Regions from separate parts of the Streptomyces sp. NPDC001002 genome, predicted to be linked through region 1. Evidence: riboswitches for the same ligand, from Rfam matches in the RefSeq annotation. Region 1 holds a riboswitch; the other holds the start of a gene.

Region 1 (6,261 bases):
TGTGCATGGTCTCGTCGCGGAACACCCAGTTCGTGCCGGTCGCCAGACCGTGAAGCAGCCCCCGGCTCCGGAACCAGTACACGTAAGCGAAGGCCCCGTAGAAGAACAGCCCTTCGATGCAAGCGGCGAAGCAGATGAGGTTGAGGAGGAAGCGGCGGCGGTCGGCCTGGGTCTGGAGGCTGTCCAGCTTCTCGACCTCGTTGATCCACTTGAAGCAGAACTCGGCCTTCTCGCGGATGGAGGGGATGTTCTCCACCGCGTCGAAGGCGGCCGCCCTGTCCTCCGGGTCGGGAAGGTAGGTGTCGAGGAGCGTCAAGTAGAACTGGACGTGCACGGCCTCCTCGAAGAGCTGACGGCTCAAGTAGAGCCGCGCCTCGGGGGAGTTGATGTGCTTGTACAGCGTCAGCACGAGGTTGTTCGCCACGATCGAGTCGCCCGTCGCGAAGAACGCGACCAGCCGGCCGATCATGTGCTGCTCACCCGGCGTCAGCTTCGCGAGATCGGTGACGTCCGAGTGGAGGTCGACCTCCTCGACGGTCCAGGTGTTCTTGATGGCGTCCCGGTAGCGCTCGTAGAAGTCGGGGTAGCGCATGGGGCGGAGGGTCAGCTCGAAGCCCGGGTCGAGAAGGTTCTTGGCTTCGGTGGTCATTACTGGCATGCCTCGCAGGACTCGGGGTTTTCCAGGGAGCAGGCGACCGCGTCGGGGTCGGCGATCTGCTGGACGGGGATGGGGGTTTGGGTCTGGGCCTGGGCCGCGCGGGCGATCCTCGTCGCCGGCCTCGACCGCAGGTAGTACGTCGTCTTCAGGCCCTGCTTCCAGGCGTACGCGTACATCGACGAGAGCTTGCCGATGGTCGGGGTCTCCAGGAAGAGGTTGAGGGACTGGGACTGGTCCAGGTACGGGGTGCGGGCCGCGGCCATGTCGATCAGGCCGCGCTGCGGGATCTCCCACGCCGTGCGGTACAGCGCGCGGACGTCCGCCGGGATCCAGGCGAAGGCCTGCACCGAGCCGTTGGCCTCGCGCAGGGCCTCGCGGGTGCGGGCGTCCCAGACGCCGAGTTTCTTCAACTCGTCGACCAGGTACGAGTTGACCTGGAGGAACTCACCGGACAGCGTCTCGCGCTTGAACAGGTTGGAGACCTGCGGCTCGATGCACTCGTAGACGCCCGCGATCGAGGCGATGGTGGCGGTGGGGGCGATCGCGAGCAGGAGGCTGTTGCGCATGCCTACCCTGGCGATACGTTCCCGCAGTGCCGACCAGCGCTCCGGCCAGGTCAGTTCGACGTCGTAGTGGTCGGGGTGCAGGACGCCCCGGGCCGTGCGGGTCTTCTCCCAGGCCGGCAACGGGCCGTTGCGCTCGGCCAGGTCCGTCGACGCCTCGTACGCGGCGAGCATGATGCGCTCGGCGATGCGGGTGGAGAGGGCCTTGGCCTCGGGGGAGTCGAAGGGGAGGCGGAGTTTGAAGAAGACGTCCTGGAGGCCCATGGCACCGAGGCCGACCGGACGCCATTTCGCGTTGGAGCGGCCCGCCTGCTCGGTCGGGTAGAAGTTGATGTCGACGACCCGGTCGAGGAAGGTGACGGCCGTGCGGACGGTCTCGTCCAGCCGGTCCCAGTCGATGTCCCGGCCGACCACGAAGGCGCCGAGATTGACCGAGCCCAGGTTGCAGACCGCGGTCTCGCCGTCGTCCGTGACCTCCAGGATCTCCGTGCAGAGGTTGGAGGAGTGGACCGTGTGGCCTGGCTCGGCGGTCTGGTTGGCGGTGCGGTTGGCCGCGTCCTTGAAGGTCAGCCAGCCGTTGCCGGTCTGCGCGAGGGTGCGCATCATGCGGCCGTAGAGGTCGCGGGCCGGGATGGTCTTGCGGGCGAGCCCGGCGGCCTCCGCCTTGCGGTACGCGGCGTCGAACTCCGCGCCCCACAGGTCGACCAGTTCGGGCACATCGGCGGGGGAGAACAGGGACCAGACGCCGTCCTCGTTGACCCGCCGCATGAACTCGTCCGGGATCCAGTGCGCGAGGTTCAGGTTGTGCGTACGCCGGGCGTCCTCACCGGTGTTGTCCCGCAGCTCCAGGAACTCCTCGATGTCGGAGTGCCAGGTCTCCAGGTAGACCGCGGCCGCGCCCTTGCGCCGGCCGCCCTGGTTCACGGCGGCGACGGAGGCGTCGAGCGTCTTGAGGAACGGGACGATGCCGTTGGAGTGCCCGTTCGTGCCGCGGATCAGTGAACCCCGGGAGCGGATGCGGGAGTAGGCGATGCCGATGCCGCCGGCGTGCTTGGAGAGGCGGGCGACCTGGTGGTAGCGGTCGTAGATGGAGTCCAGCTCGTCCAGCGGGGAGTCGAGGAGGTAGCAGGACGACATCTGGGGGTGCCGGGTGCCGGAGTTGAAGAGCGTGGGGGAGGAGGGGAGGTAGTCGAGCCGGCTCATCAGGCGGTAGAGCGAGGCGACTTCGTCGAGCGCACGCCTGCTGTCGTCCTCCGCCAGACCGGCTGCCACGCGCAGCATGAAGTGCTGCGGGGTCTCGACGACCTTGCGGGTGATGGGGTGGCGCAGCAGGTAGCGGCTGTGCAGGGTGCGCAGGCCGAAGTAGCCGAAGCGGTCGTCGGCCTGCCGGTCGATCAGTTCGTCGAGGCGGGCCGCGTGGACGCGGACGAACTCGGCGGTGCGGTCGGCGATGAGGCCCTCGCGGTGGCCGACGGCGACGGACTCGGTGAAGGACGTCACGCCCTGCGAGGCGGCCTCGGCGCGGATCGAGATGGTCAGCAGCCGGGCGGCGACCTGCGAGTAGGCGGGGTCCTCCGAGATGAGACCGGCGGCGGCCTCCGTGGCCAGCTCGCGCAGTTCGGCCTCGTCGGCCTGCGCGGAGCGGCCGCGCAGCGCGGCGGCGGCGACGCGGCCGGGGTCTGCGTCGGGGAGGTCGGCGGTCAGCTCGGTCAGGATCCGCAGCAACGCGGTACCGGGGCCGTCGGTCTCCGGCGCGGTGACTGAAGCCGGGTCGGCTGGCGCGATGGTCACGTGGGGCTCTCCCTCGCTGGGCACGGGGGCCTGGCGGAGGGCAGGGGGCAGCCACGAACGCACGACGGCGTCGCGTCCCCGGCCCATTCCACGAGGCCCGGACGTCATGGCACCCGACCGGCTTGGTCGGGCGCACTGTCGGCAGGTCCTCGGACTGACGCCCATACGTGTGCGAACACGCATGAGTACACCGTTGCGGGACAGTTCCGGATTCGCACCGGATTCCCCTGCGACGACAGCGAGCATGAGCATACATCTTGTGCTGGGTTGTAGTAGCACCCCTAGATGTTGTGTCGCGCGCCGACTTCGGAGCGTGTCAGAACGTCAACTGATAGGTGAGCAGCACGAAGTCGCCGGCCTCCGGAATGGGGTTCCAGTCGCGCTCCGGGACGCGGACGAAGCCGAGGCGTTCGTAGATGCGGTGGGCGGCGCGCATGGTCGGCTGGGTGGACAGGACGATGCCGGTGCAGTCCTCGGCGGCTCGCGCGCGGTCGACGCAGGCGCGGACGAGTGCCTCGCCGGCGCCCCGGCCGCGGGCGGCCCGGTCGACGGCGAGCATCCGGATCTCGGCCTCGGTGGGGCCGGCCCGCTCGGCCATGTGCGTGCCGGCCGTGACGAAGGTGACCCCGCCGAGGATCCGGTCCCCGTCCGCGGCGACCAATACGTCGGCGACGGTCGCCCGCTTGGCCACGTCTCTGAGCTCGCCGAGGTACCAGTCGCTCTCCCCGAAGGTCAGCAGGTCGTCCTGGAGATAGGCCTGGGCGGTGATCTCGCCGAGGGTCTCGTATTCGCTGGGGTGCGCTGCCCGGATCACGATGTCCATGGGGGCGAGTGTGCCCGACGGGTACGACAACGGGCCGCCGGTTTTTCTCCGACGGCCCGCTCGTCCGGTGCGGCTCAGCTGCGGGCGGCGTAACCCCGTACCTTCAGCGTGGCGTTGTTGCGGCCGGGCAGCTTCGGTCCCTCGGCGCCTACCCAGCGGTACTGCTTCATGGTGATGCTGTCGGAGCCGCGGCCCGCGTTGCCCTCGACGGTGGTCACCGTGCGGCCGTCGCTGCCGCCCACTGCCACCACGACCGCGACATGCCCCCTGGGCGCACGGCTGTTGTGGTTGTGCCACACGATCACGTCCCCGCGCTGCGGCGGCTGTCCGGGTCGGTAGGGGTGGAACCGGTCGCCCACGCCGGTCTCCCAGGCCCGGGAGGACTTGTAGTCGGTGGGCGTCGCGGCCGAGTTGGCCCACATCGCGCGGGCGAAGTAGCCGCACCACGCGTCTCCGTTGAAGCCGTTGTACTCGTTGAGGTTCTTGCCGCCCAGGTAGTTGTCGTGTCCGGAGTCGCCGGGCGTGCTCAGCCTGACCGGGCCGTTGGGGGTCGCTTTGTAGCGGTGCGCGGTGGTGAGAGCGGTGTTGGCGCGGTCCACGATGGCCTGACGGAGGGGACTCGGCGCCGAGTTCGGGCGGGCGGCCGATGTGGCCGGGGCGGTGGACGCGGTCGCGGGAGCGCAGACGAGGGCGGGGACGGCGAGCAGGGCGGCCGCGATCAGGCTGTGCAGGGCATGGTGGCGCACGGATTCCTCCGGGGTGGTGGGTGAAGGGATAAGGGGCGCGGCGCACAACTCGCGTTCTCGCATGTGATGCCGCGCCCGCTGAACGCGCCGTCACTCCGGGTAGGTTGCCGACTCCGGAATGCGACGATGTGACGACAGGTGTAGCAGGTGCGATCAGAGTTCGACGAGGCCGATGAGGGGGTTGCCGGTTGCCGAAGCGAGGGGCAACCGGCAACAGGCGGGGACGGTGACGCCGACCGGCCGGACGGATCAGGAAACGGCAAGGCAGCCGGCTATGGCGCCGAGGTGCGGCGGCGCCGGATGGCGGCCGGTCTGACCCAGGACGCGCTGAGTACGAAGGTCAAGTACGACAAGGCCCACATCAGTCGCGTCGAGAACGGCCGGGCACCGGGCAGTGCCACTCTCGCCCAGGCCCTGGACACGTACTTCGGCACCGACGGCCGGCTCATCGCCCTCCACGAGCGGGAAGTCGTACGCAGCGGCCGTAAGCTCCCCACCCCCCGCAGCCCGGAAGGCGATTGTCCGTTCCGCGGCCTCGCCGCCTACACGGCCGCCTGGGCTCATCTCTACCGCGGTCGAGGCGCTGCCGTCGGCGCCCTGATCGAGGGTCTCGACCGGCGGGCTCCCGACCAGGGCCCCTATGTCGTGGTGGCGCCGTCCGGCGCGGGCAAGACCTCGCTCCTCAAGGCGGGACTCATGGGCGCCCTCGCGGCCGGCCGGCTGCCGGGCTCACAGGACTGGCCGGTCATCGAACTCACCCCGGGCGAGCAGCCGTTGGACCGGCTCGCGCAGGCTGTCACCGCCCGCCTGCGCACCGACCCCGACCGCACGCTCGCCGCTGTACGCTCATCCGCCGGGGACTTCGCCGACCTGCTGCGTGCGGCGGACCCGCGACCGGGGGAGCGGCCGGCCGAACGGCCCTACCGGACCCTGGTCCTCGTCGACCAGTTCGAGGAGGCGTTCGCGCAGTGCCAGGACCCTGGGCAGCGGCGGGCCTTCTTCGACCTGCTGTGTGAGCTGACCGCGCTCCGTGACGGCGCGGGCGAACCCGTCGTCCTCGTGGTGCTCGGCATGCGCGCCGATTTCTACGGCCGTTGCCTGACCCACCCCGGGCTCACCGCTGCCCTGCGCGCGGCTCCCTTCCTCCTCGAACCTATGACGGAGGTGGAACTGCGGGAAGTGATCACCGAGCCCGGCGAGGAGGCCGGCCTGGTCGTCGACGACGCGCTGGTCGAGGTCCTGCTGCACGAACTGGGCGCGTTGTCCGATCCGTTCGCCGACGACGAGGGCTGCGCGCCGGGTGCGCTGCCCCTGCTCTCCCACGCGCTCCGGGTCACCTGGATGCACCGCGAGGGCAACCGCCTCACCGCCGCCGCCTACCGCAAGTCCGGTGGTATCCGACGGGCCCTCTCCCTCTCCGCCGACCAGGTCTACGGGCAACTCGACGCCCGTGGGCAGCGCATCGCCGAGCATGCCTTCGTGCGCCTCGGCCGCCGTGACGACCTGCACGACACCACCCGTCGGCGCATCAGCCGTGCCCGGCTGCTCGACCTGCTGCCGGGCGACGAGGCCGAAGTCGCCGCCGTCCTGGAGGCGTTCGTAAGGGAGAGGCTGCTGACCGTCCACGCCGAACCCGGCGGCGAGGTCACCGTCCAGGTCGCCCACGAGGCGTTGCTCGCG
Region 2 (6,261 bases), on a different contig from region 1:
GCCTCCAGCCACCGTGCCACCCGCGCGCACAACTCCTCGACGGACTCCCCGCCGTGCGGAGCCGACGCGGGATCGGCGAGCCACTGTGCCACCGCCTCGGGCTCACCGGCACCGACCTCTGCGAGCGTGAGCCCCCGCCAGCGCCCCACGTCCAGCCCCGCCAACTCCGCTGCTTCCTCGCACCCGTTGAGGCCCAACGCGGTCGCCGTCTGACGACAGCGCACACCGGGCGACACGACGACACGCGCGGCCGAGGGCAGGGCGCCGGCCGCGGCACGGGCCCCCGCCTCACCGCCGGCCTCGATCGAACCCCCGTCGTCGAAACGTGCCTGGCGCAGCGAGGTGCTCATCGCGGGCGAGATGAAGGTGACACGGCTGGTCACGGACGGCTCCTCCTGGTGCGGTCGGTGGTGTGGCGGTCTCCATTGGACACTGCGCGCAGGCACGTGTGCCGGCCGGGGAGGGGGCCTCGGCGTCCCTCCCCGGCCGAACGGACCCGACCTCAGGACCCGATGTCAGGCCCCGGGCAGTTCCTCACGGACCGTGCGGGCGGCGGCGACCAGGTTCTCCAGCGACGCACGGGTCTCCGGCCAACCGCGGGTCTTGAGACCGCAGTCGGGGTTGACCCACAACCGCTCGGCGGGGATGGCCCTGAGCCCGGTACGCAGTAGATCGGCGACCTCCTCCGCGCTAGGCACCCGCGGCGAGTGGATGTCGTACACGCCCGGTCCCGCCTCGCGCGGATAGCCGTGGGCGGCGAGTTCGCGCGCGACCTGCATGTGCGAGCGGGCCGCCTCCAGGCTGATGACGTCCGCGTCGAGATCGTCGATGGCCTGGACGATGTCCCCGAACTCGGCGTAGCACATGTGGGTGTGGATCTGCGTGTCCGGCCGCACCCCACCCGTGCTGAGCCGGAACGCCTCGGTCGCCCACGCCAGATACGCGGCACGATCGGCGGTGCGCAGCGGGAGCGTCTCGCGCAGGGCGGGCTCGTCGACCTGGATCACCGAAGTCCCGGCCGCCTCAAGGTCGTTGACCTCCTCGCGCAGGGCGAGCGCCACCTGCCGGGCGGTGTCGCCGAGCGGCTGGTCGTCCCGGACGAAGGACCAGGCGAGCATGGTGACCGGCCCGGTGAGCATGCCCTTGACCGGGCGCGGGGTGAGGGACTGGGCGTACGTCGTCCAGTGCACGGTCATCGGCTCGGGGCGGGAGATGTCGCCGGCCAGGATCGGCGGGCGGACGTAACGGGTGCCGTAGGACTGCACCCAGCCGTGCTGCGTGGCCAGGTACCCCGTGAGCTGCTCGGCGAAGTACTGGACCATGTCGTTGCGTTCGGCCTCGCCGTGCACCAGGACGTCCAGACCGGTCTTCTCCTGGAAGGAGATGACCTCCTGGATCTCGGCCCTGATGCGCTCCTCGTAGCCGGCCGTGTCGATCCGGCCAGCCCTCAAGTCCGCGCGGGCGGTGCGCAGTTCACCGGTCTGCGGGAAGGAGCCGATCGTGGTGGTCGGCAGCAGCGGCAGACCGAGGTGGGCACGCTGGGCCGTGGCACGTGTGGCGTACGGCTGGGAGCGGCGGGCGTCGGCCTCCGTGACGGCGGCGGCTCGGGCCCGTACCGCCGGGTCGTGCGTGATCGGCGAGCCCGCGCGGGAGGCCAAGTCCGCACGGTTGGCGGCGAGTTCGGCGGCGATCGTGTCGGTGCCCTGGGCGAGCCCCTTGGCGAGGGTGACGATCTCGGCCGTCTTCTGCTTCGCGAACGCCAGCCAGCGCAGGATCTGCGGCTCGATGTCCCGCTCCCGGGCGGAGTCGAGCGGCACGTGCAGCAGCGAGCAGGAGGCGGACACGTCGACCCGGTCGGCGAGGCCGAGCAGGGTGCCGAGGGTGGAAAGGGACGCGGACAGGTCGTTCACCCAGATGTTGCGGCCGTTGACCACACCGGCGACCAGCCGCTTGCCGGGCAGTCCGCCCACGGCGGCCAGCGCGTCGAGGTTGGCCGCGGCGGCCTCGGTGAAGTCCAGCGCGAGCCCCTCCACCGGCGCCTTCGCCAGCACCGGCAGCGCCTCGCCGAGCCGGTCGAAGTACGAGGCGACCAGGATCTTCGGCCGGTCGGTGAGGCCACCGAGGTCACGGTAGGCGCGCGTGGCGGCGTTCAGCTCGGCCGGGGTGCGGTCCTGGACCAGGGCGGGCTCGTCCAGCTGCACCCACTCGGCGCCCGCAGCGCGCAGGTCGGCGAGGACGTCGGCGTACACCGGCAGCAGTCGGTCGAGCAGGGTGAGGGGGTCGAAGTCGGCAGGTACGCCCGGAGCCGGCTTCGCCAGCAGGAGGTACGTGATCGGGCCGACCAGCACCGGACGGGCGTTCAGCCCGAGGGCCAGGGCCTCCGCCAACTCCTCGACCTGCTTGGTCGAGTCGGCGGTGAAGACGCTGTCGGGCCCCAACTCGGGCACCAGATAGTGGTAGTTGGTGTCGAACCACTTCGTCATCTCCAGCGGCGCCACGTCCTGGGTGCCGCGCGCCATGGCGAAGTAGCCGTCCAGAGCGTCCGCTTCGACGGCGGCGCGGTGGCGGGCGGGGACGGCGCCGACCATGACGGTGGCGTCGAGGACGTGGTCGTAGTACGAGAAGTCGCCGGTCGGCACCTCGTCGACGCCGGCCTTCGCCAGCTCCCGCCAGTTGGTGGCACGGAGCTCTGCGGCCGTGGCGCGCAGGGCGTCGGCGGTGACGCGGCCCTTCCAGTAGCCCTCGATGGCCTTCTTCAGTTCCCGGTCCGGGCCCTGGCGGGGGTAGCCGTACACGGTGGCCCGCGCTGCCGCGGCTGCGGTCCTGGTGGTCACGGAGATCTCCTTCGCGAGATGGATCCCTGAGATCCCGGCGACGGGACGCGAGCGCGAAGGGTGACGAGACCGGGCGGGCACGACCCTGAGCGGCAATGGGAACCGCGCGGTCGTCCGCCTGGTATGTACGCCGACCCGCCCACGAGGTCACCGGGATGTCCGCGCACGAATCGGCCGTACGCGGGCAGGTGGCAGGTCTTCGGACTCGCGGGCACGTCCTCCGGTCTCCCGGCGGACTCCTACTGGCCGTCGCTTCCCAAGCCCTTCGTGGGCCCAGTGCGTATGACGGCGGTCGTTCCCGCTCACCGCTGCGGGGCAGTCCCGGATTCCCACCGGGTTCCCTCTTGCGACGCATCCCGTCTGGCGGACGGGGCGAACCAGCTGCATCCGCCAGCCTACGGGGTGACGCGACGGACCGAAGCGCCGCGTCCACCATCCGGAGGGTGAGCCGGCCCACTCGGGACCGGATCAGCCCTGGTCGTAGGAGGGGTGGTCAGCTGGTGAGGACGACGAGTTGCTGGGTCGCCCGGGTCATCGCCACATAGTGGTCGACCGCTCCTTCGATGCCCTCGCCGAACTTCTCCGGGTCGACGAGGACGACCAGGTCGAACTCGAGTCCCTTCGACAGCTCGGGAGTCAGGGAGCGGACGCGGGACGTCGCCCGGAACGTGGGATCGCCGATGACGCAGGCGATCCCGTCGTCGTGCGCGGTGAGCCAGGTGTCGAGGACGTCGGTCAGATCCGAGGCGGGTCCGTGGACGACGGGGATGCCGCTGCTGCGGATGGAGGTCGGGACGTTGGCGTCCGGGAGCGCGGCCCGGATGACCGGCTCGGCCTCGGCCATGACCTCTTCCGGCGTGCGGTAGTTGATGCTCAGCGAGGCCACGTCGATCCGGTTGAGCCCGATGCGTTCGAGCCGTTCCTGCCACGACTCCGTGAACCCGTGCCGGGCCTGGGCGCGGTCCCCGACGATGGTGAAGCTCCGGGACGGACACCGCACCAGCAGCATCTGCCACTCCGCGTCGGTCAGCTCCTGCGCCTCGTCCACGACGACGTGCGCGAACGGGCCGGCGAGCAAGTCCGGGTCGACGGTGGTCAGTTCGGCCTCGTCGACGAGGCTGACCTGGGCGTCCTCGCCGCGCAGCATCTTCACCAGGCCGATGCCCTCGTCGCCGTCGTCGCCCGAGGTGGCCACGGCCTCGATCAGGTTGTCGACGACCTGGGTCATGCGCTCGCGCTGGGCGGCGAGGACGGCCTTGTGCCGACGCTCGCGCCGCGCCGCCTCAGGGTCACCGAGCCGCTGTCGCGCCGCGTCCAGGAAGGGGAGGTCGGACACCGTCCAGGCCTGGGCCTCCGCGCGCTGCAGCTTCTGCACGTCGTCGCGGTCCAGCCAGGGGGCGCACATCCGCAGATAGGCGGGGACCGTCCACAGATCGCCGACCAGGTCGATCGCTTCGAGCAGCGGCCAGGCGCGGTTGAAGGCCGTCAGCAGCGCCCGGTTCTGCAGCAGCGACTTGCGCAGCAGGGTGGTCGGGGCGTCCCCCTCGTGCTTCTCCATGAGGAGCGTGAGCAGCTCCTCCCAGACCTGCTCGCGCGCCTCGTTGTGCGGGGTTCCGGGCTCCGCCGCGTCGAACGCCACGGCCCAGTCGTCGGGGGTCAGCGGGATGTCGGACCAGTGGGTCGTGACCGTCATGCCCTTGGCGGGCGGCTCCTCGTAGAACCTGACGGCCCTCTCGATCGCCTTCACCAGGTCCGCGGACGACTTGAGGGCGGCCACGTCGGGGTCGCTCTCGACCGCCGCCGCGGCTCCCTCGGCGACGAGGTCCCGCAGGATGCAGGTCTGCACGCCCTCCTCGCCGAGGCTGGGCAGGACGTCGGAGACGTAGTCCAGGTAGGGCCGGTGCGGACCGACGAACAGGACACCGCCACGGCGATGGCCGAGACGCGGGTCGGAGTACAGGAGGTAGGCGGAGCGGTGCAGGGCGACGACGGTCTTGCCCGTGCCCGGTCCGCCGTCGACGACGAGCGTGCCGCGGGAGCCCGCGCGGATGATGGCGTCCTGGTCGGCCTGGATGGTGCCGAGCACGTCCCGCATCCGGGACGACCGATTGCTGCCGAGACTGGCGATGAAGGCGGACTGGTCGTCGAGCGCGGCATGCCCCGCGAACCCGTCGGCGCTGAACACCTCGTCCCAGTAGTCGCTGATCCGGCCCTCGGACCAGCGGTACCTGCGGCGGCTCGCCAGACCCATCGGGTTGGCGTGGGTGGCGCCGAAGAACGGCTCGGCCGCGGGGGAGCGCCAGTCGAGCAGCAGCCGACGGCCCGTGCTGTCGGTGAGGCCGAGGCGTCCGACGTACACGGGCTCGGAGCCGTCCGCGAGGACCATGTGCCCCAGGCACAGATCCAGGCCGAAGCGGCGCAGGGTGCGCAGCCGGGCGGTCACCTGGTGGACCTCGGTGTCCCGGTCCATCGCCTCCCGGCCGAGACCGCCGGGTGCCCTGCGGGCGGTGTCGAGGCGCTCGGTCAGCTCGGCGATCGACTCCTCCAGGCACGCCGCGATGGCCGCGAAGTGCTGCTCGTCGCCGGAGATCAGGGCCGGGTCGGCTTTCGCGGAGAGCCGGTCGGGAAGGTCGAACGCGCTGGTGGTGAGGGGGTTCACGTAGTTGGCTCCGAGGCTCCGAAGATGGGGTGTGCGGCAGGGCGTCGGCTCGACGGGCCCAGGTGGTGTGCGTCGATACGGTCCACCCGTCTGTGGGCGCCTTTTGGCCCGGGTCGGTGATTGTGCGCCACGATGGGGGCCTTGCCGCAAGGCCCCCGGTGCGCTATAGGTTGGTAGTGGCAGGGAGAGCTGTGACCTCCCTGCCTTTGTGTTGTGCGGTCTCCAAGTGTGCTGCGCGTACGGTGTCCGGAAGATCGTCCGTGACCTGCGGGTCCACCGGCTTCTGGAAGGAACCAAGGAGACCATGCGCGAATCCGTGCTGCTGACCACGGCCGGCCGGGCCGCCCACATCACCCTCAACCGCCCGAAGGCCATCAACGCCCTGGACCACGCGATGGTCCGCCGCATCGACGAGGCCCTGACCGCCTGGGAGTCCGACTCTTCCGTCGAGACCGTGGTCATCACGGGCGCGGGAGAGCGAGGCCTGTGCGCGGGCGGTGACATCCGGGTCGTCCACGACGATGCCCGCGACGGCGACGGCACCGCGTCGGCCGCCTTCTGGCGGGACGAGTACCACCTGAACGCCCGCATCGCGCACTACCCCAAGCCCTACGTCGCTGTCATGGACGGCATCGTCATGGGCGGCGGGGTCGGCATCTCCGCACACGGCACTGTCCGCGTGGTCACCGAGCGGTCGAGGGTGGCCATGCCGGAGACGGGGATCGGCTTCGTGCCGGACGTGGGCGGTACGTATCTCCTCTCCCGCGC

What was found. A riboswitch is a leader RNA that binds a small molecule or an ion and turns the genes downstream of it on or off. The one in region 1 is predicted to bind cobalamin.
Region 2: another riboswitch for cobalamin. It lies ahead of metE (5-methyltetrahydropteroyltriglutamate--homocysteine S-methyltransferase); the one in region 1 lies ahead of ACWDR3_RS31215 (ribonucleoside-diphosphate reductase subunit alpha).

The regions. Positions count from the first base shown of each region.
Region 1 covers NZ_JBSFLV010000084.1:24,438-30,698, forward strand. The annotation lists gene ACWDR3_RS31210 (ribonucleotide-diphosphate reductase subunit beta) at 1-649, opposite strand, end outside; gene ACWDR3_RS31215 (ribonucleoside-diphosphate reductase subunit alpha) at 649-3,012, opposite strand; cobalamin riboswitch at 3,136-3,264, opposite strand; gene ACWDR3_RS31220 (GNAT family N-acetyltransferase) at 3,329-3,835, opposite strand; gene ACWDR3_RS31225 (CHAP domain-containing protein) at 3,910-4,581, opposite strand; gene ACWDR3_RS31230 (nSTAND1 domain-containing NTPase) at 4,867-6,261, shown strand, end outside.
Region 2 covers NZ_JBSFLV010000120.1:9,778-16,038, reverse strand. The annotation lists gene ACWDR3_RS36585 (histidine phosphatase family protein) at 1-383, opposite strand, end outside; gene metE (5-methyltetrahydropteroyltriglutamate--homocysteine S-methyltransferase) at 516-2,834, opposite strand; cobalamin riboswitch at 3,008-3,231, opposite strand; gene helR (RNA polymerase recycling motor ATPase HelR) at 3,328-5,493, opposite strand; gene ACWDR3_RS36570 (enoyl-CoA hydratase/isomerase family protein) at 5,798-6,261, shown strand, end outside.